DNA from 4 places in the Levilactobacillus sp. FUA 3915 genome. Region 4 is predicted to be linked to each of the others. Evidence: riboswitches for the same ligand, from Rfam matches in the RefSeq annotation. Region 4 holds a riboswitch; each other region holds the start of a gene.
What was found. A riboswitch is a leader RNA that binds a small molecule or an ion and turns the genes downstream of it on or off. The one in region 4 is predicted to bind thiamine pyrophosphate.
Positions count from the first base shown of each region.

Region 1: another riboswitch for thiamine pyrophosphate. It lies ahead of thiM (hydroxyethylthiazole kinase); the one in region 4 lies ahead of ACEPST_RS04055 (ABC transporter permease).
Region 2: another riboswitch for thiamine pyrophosphate. It lies ahead of ACEPST_RS09240 (ECF transporter S component); the one in region 4 lies ahead of ACEPST_RS04055 (ABC transporter permease).
Region 3: another riboswitch for thiamine pyrophosphate. It lies ahead of thiW (energy coupling factor transporter S component ThiW); the one in region 4 lies ahead of ACEPST_RS04055 (ABC transporter permease).

Region 1 covers NZ_CP168704.1:1,516,493-1,518,693, forward strand. The annotation lists gene ACEPST_RS07130 (oxidoreductase) at 128-958, shown strand; TPP riboswitch at 1,006-1,110, shown strand; gene thiM (hydroxyethylthiazole kinase) at 1,317-2,105, shown strand.
Region 2 covers NZ_CP168704.1:1,988,151-1,990,351, forward strand. The annotation lists gene ACEPST_RS09240 (ECF transporter S component) at 280-840, opposite strand; TPP riboswitch at 927-1,016, opposite strand; gene ACEPST_RS09245 (D-alanyl-D-alanine carboxypeptidase family protein) at 1,238-2,201, shown strand, end outside.
Region 3 covers NZ_CP168704.1:991,004-993,204, reverse strand. The annotation lists gene ACEPST_RS04830 (hypothetical protein) at 39-842, opposite strand; TPP riboswitch at 974-1,072, shown strand; gene thiW (energy coupling factor transporter S component ThiW) at 1,145-1,654, shown strand; gene ACEPST_RS04820 (filamentation induced by cAMP protein fic) at 1,727-2,201, opposite strand, start outside.
Region 4 covers NZ_CP168704.1:828,236-830,436, reverse strand. The annotation lists gene ACEPST_RS04060 (ABC transporter substrate-binding protein) at 1-64, opposite strand, end outside; gene ACEPST_RS04055 (ABC transporter permease) at 61-813, opposite strand; TPP riboswitch at 873-978, opposite strand; gene ACEPST_RS04050 (hypothetical protein) at 1,843-1,980, shown strand.

The sequences.
Region 1 (2,201 bases), 690 kb from region 4:
TTTCAAGGCGAACCCGAAGACCGTACTTTGGCTTCGGGTGTGCCCCACAGGCGGGAGTACCCACCAAAGCCGCAGGTGGAAGTGCCAACCCCAGAACCCAGGACCAAACCCAGAGGAGGGTTATTTTATGAGAAAAGTGGCTTTAGTGACTGGTGCCTCATCCGGCATCGGCAATGCGATTGCCCGCAGCCTGCACCGTAACGGCGTGATCGTTTACGCCGGTGCGCGGCGGGTCAACCGAATGAATGATTTAGACGATTTGGGCATCACCACGTTGGCATTAGATGTGACGGACCCCATTAGCGTGGAAAACGTGGTCGACCGCATCGTGAGCGAAACCGGGCGGGTCGATATTTTAGTGAACAACGCCGGTTATGGCCTGATGGGGGCGCTCGAAGACGTTCCCATGGACCAAGCTCGTGACCAATTTGACGTGAACTTATTTGGGGCGGCGCGGTTGATTCAGTCCGTTCTGCCAATGATGCGGCAACAGCATAGCGGTCGGATCATTAACATTACCTCGGTGGACGGCAAGGTGGCGCAACCACTGGCTAGTTGGTACGTGGCGTCCAAATTTGCGCTCGAAGGCCTTTCCGATGCGTTGCGGCTGGAACTGAAGCCGTTGGGCATTGACACGGTGGTCATCGAACCCGGGGCCATCCAATCCGAGTGGGCCGACATTGCGGCGACCCATCTGCGGGAGACTTCGGCGCAGGGCCCATACCAGGAGACGGCGGACCGGGCGGCGGCCATTTTAAGCGCGGTCAAACGGTTCTCCAGCAAGCCACAGGTGATTGCCAGACTAGTCGACCGGGCGGCGTTATCCCGGCGGCCGAAGACGCGGTACCATGCCGGCTCCGGCAGTCAAATTTTGGTCGCGCGGCGGTTCTTGTCGGACAAGACGATTGACCGGTTGTGGCGGGTCATTGGTGAAGCAGCACAACGAATTACCCACTAATACGAGTGACGTTGCCCTGTTGTGGAAACCTGTTATACTTAACTTAACTAGAACACTAGGGGTGTCCACGACTGGGCTGAGATGCGGGTGACCGCGATCCCTTGGAACCTGTCAAGTTCAGACTTGCGGAGGGAATGTGTCGTGGCACCCAGACGGGCCACCAGTTCACCTCGATGTGAGCCGGTGACCCTTTTTATTTGGCCTATCAGTTAGTTAACCACCGGACCGATGCGGGTTAAGAAGTCATCAAATAACTTGACTACCTGGTATTCTAGACCTAACTAGTGGCTGAAATATCAGCCCGGAGCATCAACCGATCACAGGTAAAGTCAGCGGCGTTAATCAAGGGAGGACAATCATGAAAGTTACCTTGTTAGATGAATTGCGAGCTAAGAACCCCATTGTTTTCAACGTTTCCAACTTCGTCACCGTCCAGGACGTGGCCAACGGTATCAACGCGATTGGCGCGTCGCCCATCATGTCCGAGGAAGTGGCGGAGGCCGACGAAATGGTTGGGCTCGCTGGGGCCGTTTGCCTGAATTTGGGAGCGGTTACCTCTACCCAAATCACGCAGATTCGGGCGGTCGGGCAGTCGGCTAACCGGCAACAGCGGCCACTGGTCATCGATCCAGTGGCGGTTGGCGCCGTGAAATACCGGATGCAGATGGCGACCGGCCTCCTGAATGATTTTCACCCGGACGTGATTCGCGGTAATGCCGGTGAAATTGCGGCGCTGGCAGGCATTGACTGGCAGGCCAAGGGCATCGATGCGGGTGAGGGCACTGGTGATATCGAAGCCATCGCCAAGGCCTGCGCTCAGAAATTAGCGTGCGTGGTCATCCTGTCCGGCCCAACCGACGTCATCACCGACGGCACCCAGGCGGTCAAGGTCAAAAACGGCACGTCCTTGTTCCAGGTCCACGTGGGGTCTGGCGACATGCTGTCGAGCATCGTGGCGGCTTTCTGCGCGGTCACGGACGATTACTATGAAGCAGCGCAAACGGCCTGCCTGGTCTTCGCGGCCACGGGCCAACTGGTCCACGACGCCACGCCAAACCTGGGTGCGGGCACGTTCATCATGAAACTCCTAGACGCCCTGCAAACGACTACGGTTGCGGACATTGAGGGCATCGCCGACTTTGCGTAAAAGAACCAGGGATTCACAAGTACCACAGAAAAAGCATTGAGTGGCTAAAGCCATGAGGGTGGCAAACATCAAGAAGTAAAACCAAGCAAAGACTGG
Region 2 (2,201 bases), 1.2 Mb from region 4:
CCACCTTCACCTTGTGGTGGGTGGTCGTGAGTTAGCTGTGATTAATTTGGTATCGAAGCTGTTAAGCTTGTGTTCGGTTGGGTAATCTTTGACCCTTGGTGCGGTCAGAGATTGGATGGATAATAGGATGAGAAAATTGTTCAAGAATGATTGATTGGGGTGCAGACAGTGCCGGCCGTGAGGGAAAAGAAAATTGGCTCAGCCGAGGTTTAAGCCGTCCTGCCCCCAGCGTTCCGGTCAATTTTCTTTTCCCGGTAAAGCGCATGGTAAAATCAACCGTTATTTGACGTTTGGTAAGACGTGCGCGCGGGCTAGTAGGTTGGTGATCAGCTTGGTTAAGACGCCACCGAAGAGGAAGACCGAGCAGAAACGGACCGCGAACAGGAGAATCAGGAAACCAAAGTGGTAAGCGGAGTACCCACTGCGGACCAGGTCCCAGGCGAAGGTGACAATCGTGGTGGTCAGCGCGGTCAGAACCAGCGTGACCCAATTGTATTTCTTGTAGCGCATGGCGGCGAAGCCAATTTCAGCGCCCAGTCCTTGCACGGCGCCGGAAATCAGCGTGCTAGCGCCCCAGATGCCGCCCAGGAACATTTCCACAACGGCGCCGAGAAATTCGCCCAGCGTGGCCGCCCCTGGAATCCGGATGATAAAGCCGGCCAGGGGACCCGCCATGACCCAGACACCCAGCAAAATTTCGTTAGCCAGGGGTTGGAGCCCAAATGGGGCGAGGGCCGCTGCCAATAACGTGTAAACGGGATTAATGACCCAGAAAATAACCCCCATAAAAATTGCTAAAATTGTGACCAAAATAATATCTCTAATATGCCAAGCCTTCATAACCCGATGCCTCCTAGAATTTTTTGACAGGGGAGTCTATTGTGAAAAAAATCCCCACTAAGAAAGTGCTTAGTGGGGTTCATTGACAGCATAAAAGTACGCATCCCTTCGCTGGTATTAACCAGAGCAGGTTCAATGGGTTTGATCTCAGCCGTGAGGCACCCCAGTCGTATTTGATTGACTCTAGCGTAACTAATTTGCTGGGTAAATGCAACCATTGCCCAAAATAATCGTGCCTAGTCGTTGATTTATTCAGGATGGAAACGTTTTTTACAATTTCGTTACGACCGGGATATTTCACGTCTAAAGCGGTTAATCGGGCTATCCGTTGCGGGGCAAGAGTGCTATTCTAATAGTTGGTTATCTTAATTATTATACGATAGGAAGGATTTAACTCATGAGAAATTTACATATGAAACGCGGCCTGATGGCGTTTGCCGTGGCCTTAACGGTCGGCGGCACTATCAGCGCTGTCGTGCCTGCCAACGCTGCTTCAGCCTACAAAACGGTCAGCACGAAAACCATTAAGAAGACGGCCTACCACAAGAAACATGCCAAGGGAGCCATTTATAACAAAGCCCACACCCGTAAGGTCAGCAACCTAACGACCCACCCGCACACGACGTGGTACGCCACGAAGCAGGCGACGCTGAAGCATGGCAAGTCGACCGGCGTTTATTTCTACGTCAAGAACAGCAAGAATAGTGTGAAGGGCTGGGTTTGGCACGGCTACCTGAAGAAGGGGAAGGCGCCATTTGTCTTGACCAAGGCCAAGGCGGCGGTTGCCATGAACGCCAAGACGGGGAAGGTCGTTTGGTCCAAGAACGCCAACACCGCACGGCCCATCGCGTCCGTTTCTAAATTAATGACGTTATATCTGGCTTTGAAGAAGGTTGATGGCAAGACCAGCAACTGGAATCACAAGGTCAAGATTACCAGCCGTGGCTTGGTTTCCATGAGCCGGAGTGCCGACTGTGGGGGCTTCCATTTCAAATTGAATCATAGCTACACCGTCAAGCAACTGTACTACGCGGCATTCCTGGATTCGTCCAACAACTCCGCTATCGCGCTGGGCAAATGGGTCAGCGGCAGTAACGGCAAGTTTATCAAGAAGATGAACGCCCAAGCCAAGTCCTGGAAATTGGGTAAGGCCCACTTCGTTTCAGCTTCCGGTCTGGAAAACAGCGACCTGCGGCGGTTCGGTTACGGCTACGGTAAGGCCAACGCCAACAAGGTTTCCGCTAAGGACGTTGCCATTATTGCCCGGCACCTGATCACCAGCTACCCCCGTATCTTAAAGGATGGCAAGATTGGCTCGATGAAGGTCAACGGTCAGGTCTGCCACAACTACAACAACCTGT
Region 3 (2,201 bases), 160 kb from region 4:
GCCTTTGTGTTTGTGTCATGTGTGTGTTTAGTTAGTCATCATTCGTAAAGATACAGCGTGAAGGAAATCTGGCCATTTGTCAGATTACCGCTCGCCGTTGGGTATAAAACGTAGGTCGTATCGTGGTTGGCAACTAGTGCCTTCTCGACGCTGGCGACGATTTTGAGGCCCAGTTGGCCCTTGCCCATCGTTTCCAATTTGGCGTTGTGATGCTGGGGGTCAATCGCCGCTGCTAGATTTGTGATAGCTGGGAGATTGACCGTCGTAATTTTCTCGGCGTCTAAGTTCTTGATCCGCACAAGCTGGATGACGGCGGCCATGGACATTTGGTCGGGCGTCAGGTGATTAGACATGTAGTAATCGTACATCATTGCGAGGTGGTTATTGTTTTCGTAACCATCCTTTTGTAACTGCTTAATGACAAAAAGATTGAGCTGATTCTGGTCAGTAGTGTTCAGGGCCGTTGATAGGCTGAGTCCATCGGTAGCGAGCACTTGCTTGCGGTAAGTCCCGGACTTTAGAAAGCCGTGCCAGACCCAACCCGCAGTCCGTTTGTTCTTACTGACCACGTAGTAGTAACGGGCCACGTGCGTGCCGTGCTGGAGTAGCGCCGTCTTTTGGGCGACCCAGGTCGTGTGCGGAAAGTATTTCGTATTATGTAATTTGGCCGTGTGCTGTTGATTCCACAAATAGTGCGTCTGAGTATCCCGGTTATGGTAGTAGGATGGCCGCGACAGGCTGTAGCTGTCGGTCGTCACGTACTGGCTCGCGTGCGCGGCAGTAGGCCATATTAGAATGGCAGACAGTGTTAAAACAGTTAAGATAACGATCTTTTTGAACATATAATCCCCTCCACTGCCTAGTATACCAGTCTGCCGTTTGATGTGAGAGATAATCCAATTAACGTTCAATCAGTCCAGCATATTATGAGTTGCTTTTGAATTTTACACCCGGTATAGTCGGGATTAACTGAAAAAGACACTAGGGGTGCCAGTCGGCTGAGATGGACACGTGCCAATCCCTTTGAACCTGTTGAGCTAAGACTCGCGTAGGAAAGAGGTCGGTCTGCTGGAAATGCCAGGGGAGCCGTCGTCGTGGGGAACGGGGACTTTTTTGGTAAATTTGCAGTAGGAGTGTGACGAGGATGTCCAAGAAAGTGTATCCGATAACGCTGACCGCCATGTTGGTGGCGTTGGCCGTGATTGGTGGGAGTGTGTTTTCCTTTACGATTGGGGTCGCCAAGGTTGCCCCGGTTCAGCATTTGATCGACGTGGTCTCTGGCGTTTTGTTGGGACCGTGGTGGGCTTTGGCGCAGGCATTTTTGACCTCGGTGATTCGCAATATCATGGGGACTGGCACAGTGTTGGCCTTTCCTGGCAGTATGATTGGCGCGTTTCTTAGCGGCTGGCTCTTCCAGAAAACGGGGAAGCTCCTAGCCGGCGTCTGCGGGGAACTACTGGGGTCGGGCGTGATTGGTGCCTTCGTGGCCTATCCCATGGCCGCTTGGTTGATGGGGACGACCGGGGCCGTCTGGCTGTTTCTACCCAGTTTCTTCATGAGCGCCTTGGTCGGGGTTATCTTGGCTTACGCGCTCTTGAAGAGCATGTGGTCGACCGTGATTGCACCACGATTGGATAAGCTTCAGGGCAAGTAAATGGGTGCAAAAAAGAGTCTGGGACAGACAAAACCCCAGACTCGATTTTTGTGTCCCCACTCTTGCCGTATCTTAAGCTAAATCGAGTCCGTGAATGCAATTAGCGTACAACCAGTCTTTCAGTTGTCGACCGTCATTAGTTTCGTAAAATGGCGCTAACAACTCGTTAAAGGTTTCCAATTGCTGTTCGTTGACGGTGATGATACCGACACCCATGGGAATAGCTAGATAGTTGATGGTCAAGAATGCTGTACGCTTATTTCCGTCCCAGTAAAACTGATTACGCATCATCAACAGCAATAGATCCAGCAAGCATTCAGTCTGTGTTTTGTCTTGCGCTAAAGTTACGTTGATCAGCTCCGGAACTTGGTCTGCAACTGGAATGTCTGGGACGTATTCCGTATCATCTAACGTAACATTGACTGTACGGATATGACCGTGGTCAAGCGAATCAGCTTGGGCGACCAAGCGATTGATCTCATTGCTGATAGCCAGTGAATAGGGGGCCTGATTGTCGATAGCGAATTGCCAACCGCGTTTTAAATTA
Region 4 (2,201 bases):
CATTACCACAGGCTGTCAGTGAAAGTAATAGTGGCACCAGGAACCAAAGCTTCGTTAATTTCATGATAATCTCCCTTGGATGAATGTTTTATAATATAATTTTTGAAAAATGCGCGTCACGATGTTTAACCCTAAACTCAGCACAATCACGCAGAGAATGGCGGCGAAGACCTTATCGATTTGGTAGCCGTTCTTCACGCGGATCATGTAGTAGCCCAGCCCCGCCTCGGCGCTCAGCCATTCCCCGATGATGGCGCCGCTGACGCAGTAGGTGGCGGCGATTCGCAAGCCAGCGAAGAATCCCTGCATGCCTTGTGGAATCTTCAGGAGCCGGTAGACTTGCCAGCTTTTGGCCCCCATGGTCTGGAGAAAGCGAATCTGCTCACCGGAGACCTTTCCCAGCGCCTCCGAGAAGGCCACAATGATGGGAAAGTAACTCATGAGAACGACCAGAATAATCTTGGGCGCCATGCCAAAGCCAAACCACAGGCTCAGCAAGGGACCCAGCACCATGACGGGCAGGGTTTGTGAGATGACCAGCAGCGGGTAAAATGACTGGTATAGGAGTTGCCAGCGGTCCATGACCAACGCCGTACAGAAGGCTAACAGGCAGGCGATACCCAAGCCAATCATGGATTCATATAAAGTCACCCACGAATTTTGCAGGAGACCAGGCCCGTCCGCCACCAGCGCCTGACTCACGGCCACCGGACTGGGTAAAATGAACGCCGGTGTGTGCAGGAGGGTGACCGCGAGTTGCCAAGCGGCCAACAGCAGGACCAGGCTGCCCAGCGGGTATAGCTTGCGTTTCATGTAAAACCACCTTTCTTCACTAAAAAAGCCCCATCCGGGGGAGTAAGTCCGCCTGGATAGAGCATCCGCGCGTTTCTCCCTGCGCCAGTGTTAGCTGACAGGTTCAATGGGTCAAAGTTCACAACTTACTCTCGTGCCGTTTAACGGTATCCCCAGAAACTTTTTAAGTTGGACTTAGTATAGCATGGCAATTCTACCGGAACAACTCAATTTACTTGTCCCAAAGTGAATCCTACGAAATTTGATTGTGGTGATTTTTAGGCGCCAATCCCGTGGTATGAAAGGCTTTGTCCGAGGATGTGAAATTAAAATCACGCAATTTTGGCAGGCAAACGGTCGCAATCTTTCGTAGCGATGGGGCAAAATGTCCGAGACTAAAATCGTTTGACACTTAACCAGTCGTTCCCCTTAATTTGCTGGCCAAGCTAACCGAATGACTCTACGGGAGTGCTGGCGGCGAGTATCGTAAAATGAATCCAAAGTCATGGCTAAAGTTATGACGTGACTTGGTTACTCAGCTTTATCAGAGAAATTGTGGACCGTGTCTAGTGACTACCATCAACGTGACTGGCGGGTTCTGAGCTGAGATTGGGGGGGCTTCGCGCATGCGAGGTTCCTTTTTGGTTTGGGGTCTAAACTAGTCGTTGGGTTCGCCTCCGGGATGGGGAAAATGAGCCTGGTCTCGTCCGTTCCCGGCGGTGAGCTCAAGGTGCCCTGCTGTGGGGCCGGTTCCAGCCAAAGAGCGGGCTTCCACCTAAACTTTGGGCCTGAGGGGCGGTCTCAAAGGTTGTCCCATGGTCTAAGCTGAGAAAAACCGCTCAGCTAAGACCATCGACACAGCTGGTCACCTTGGCGCGCCTCTGGTCACTTCCACGACTGGCTCATTTTCCCCAGCTCTGCGGCTAAGACTGGTTTAGCCCCCAAAACCGGACGGACTCTTTGGTTTTGTTGAGTCTAATAGTGTATTGGATACCACCACGTGTGATATATTACTCGGTAAGAATCTGCTTGATATGGGAGGGAAATCTGGTGGAAAAAGCCTATGTTGATGACTTGATTGCAGAATATATGCAGGACGATAACGTTAAGACAGACATGCTGAAAGAAAAAATCCAACTGGACTTGGATGTAAACTCATTGCAGACTAAAGGGACTTCTCTCAAATAATAATTTGAGGCGTCACTCTGATACTAGTTCAAAGATATTTACACGAGGCTAACCGTCAAAGGTGGCCTCGTTTTTATTCGTCTAAAAAGAAAACGCTTAAGACTAAGAATCTCGTGAAAATTTCCTAAAATGGGCGGGACTTTTAATCATCTTTGTTATACTGGTCAGTGCTCGTTAATTTTAGAATGCACGAACGGCGATGGTTGGCATAGCCTTGTCGT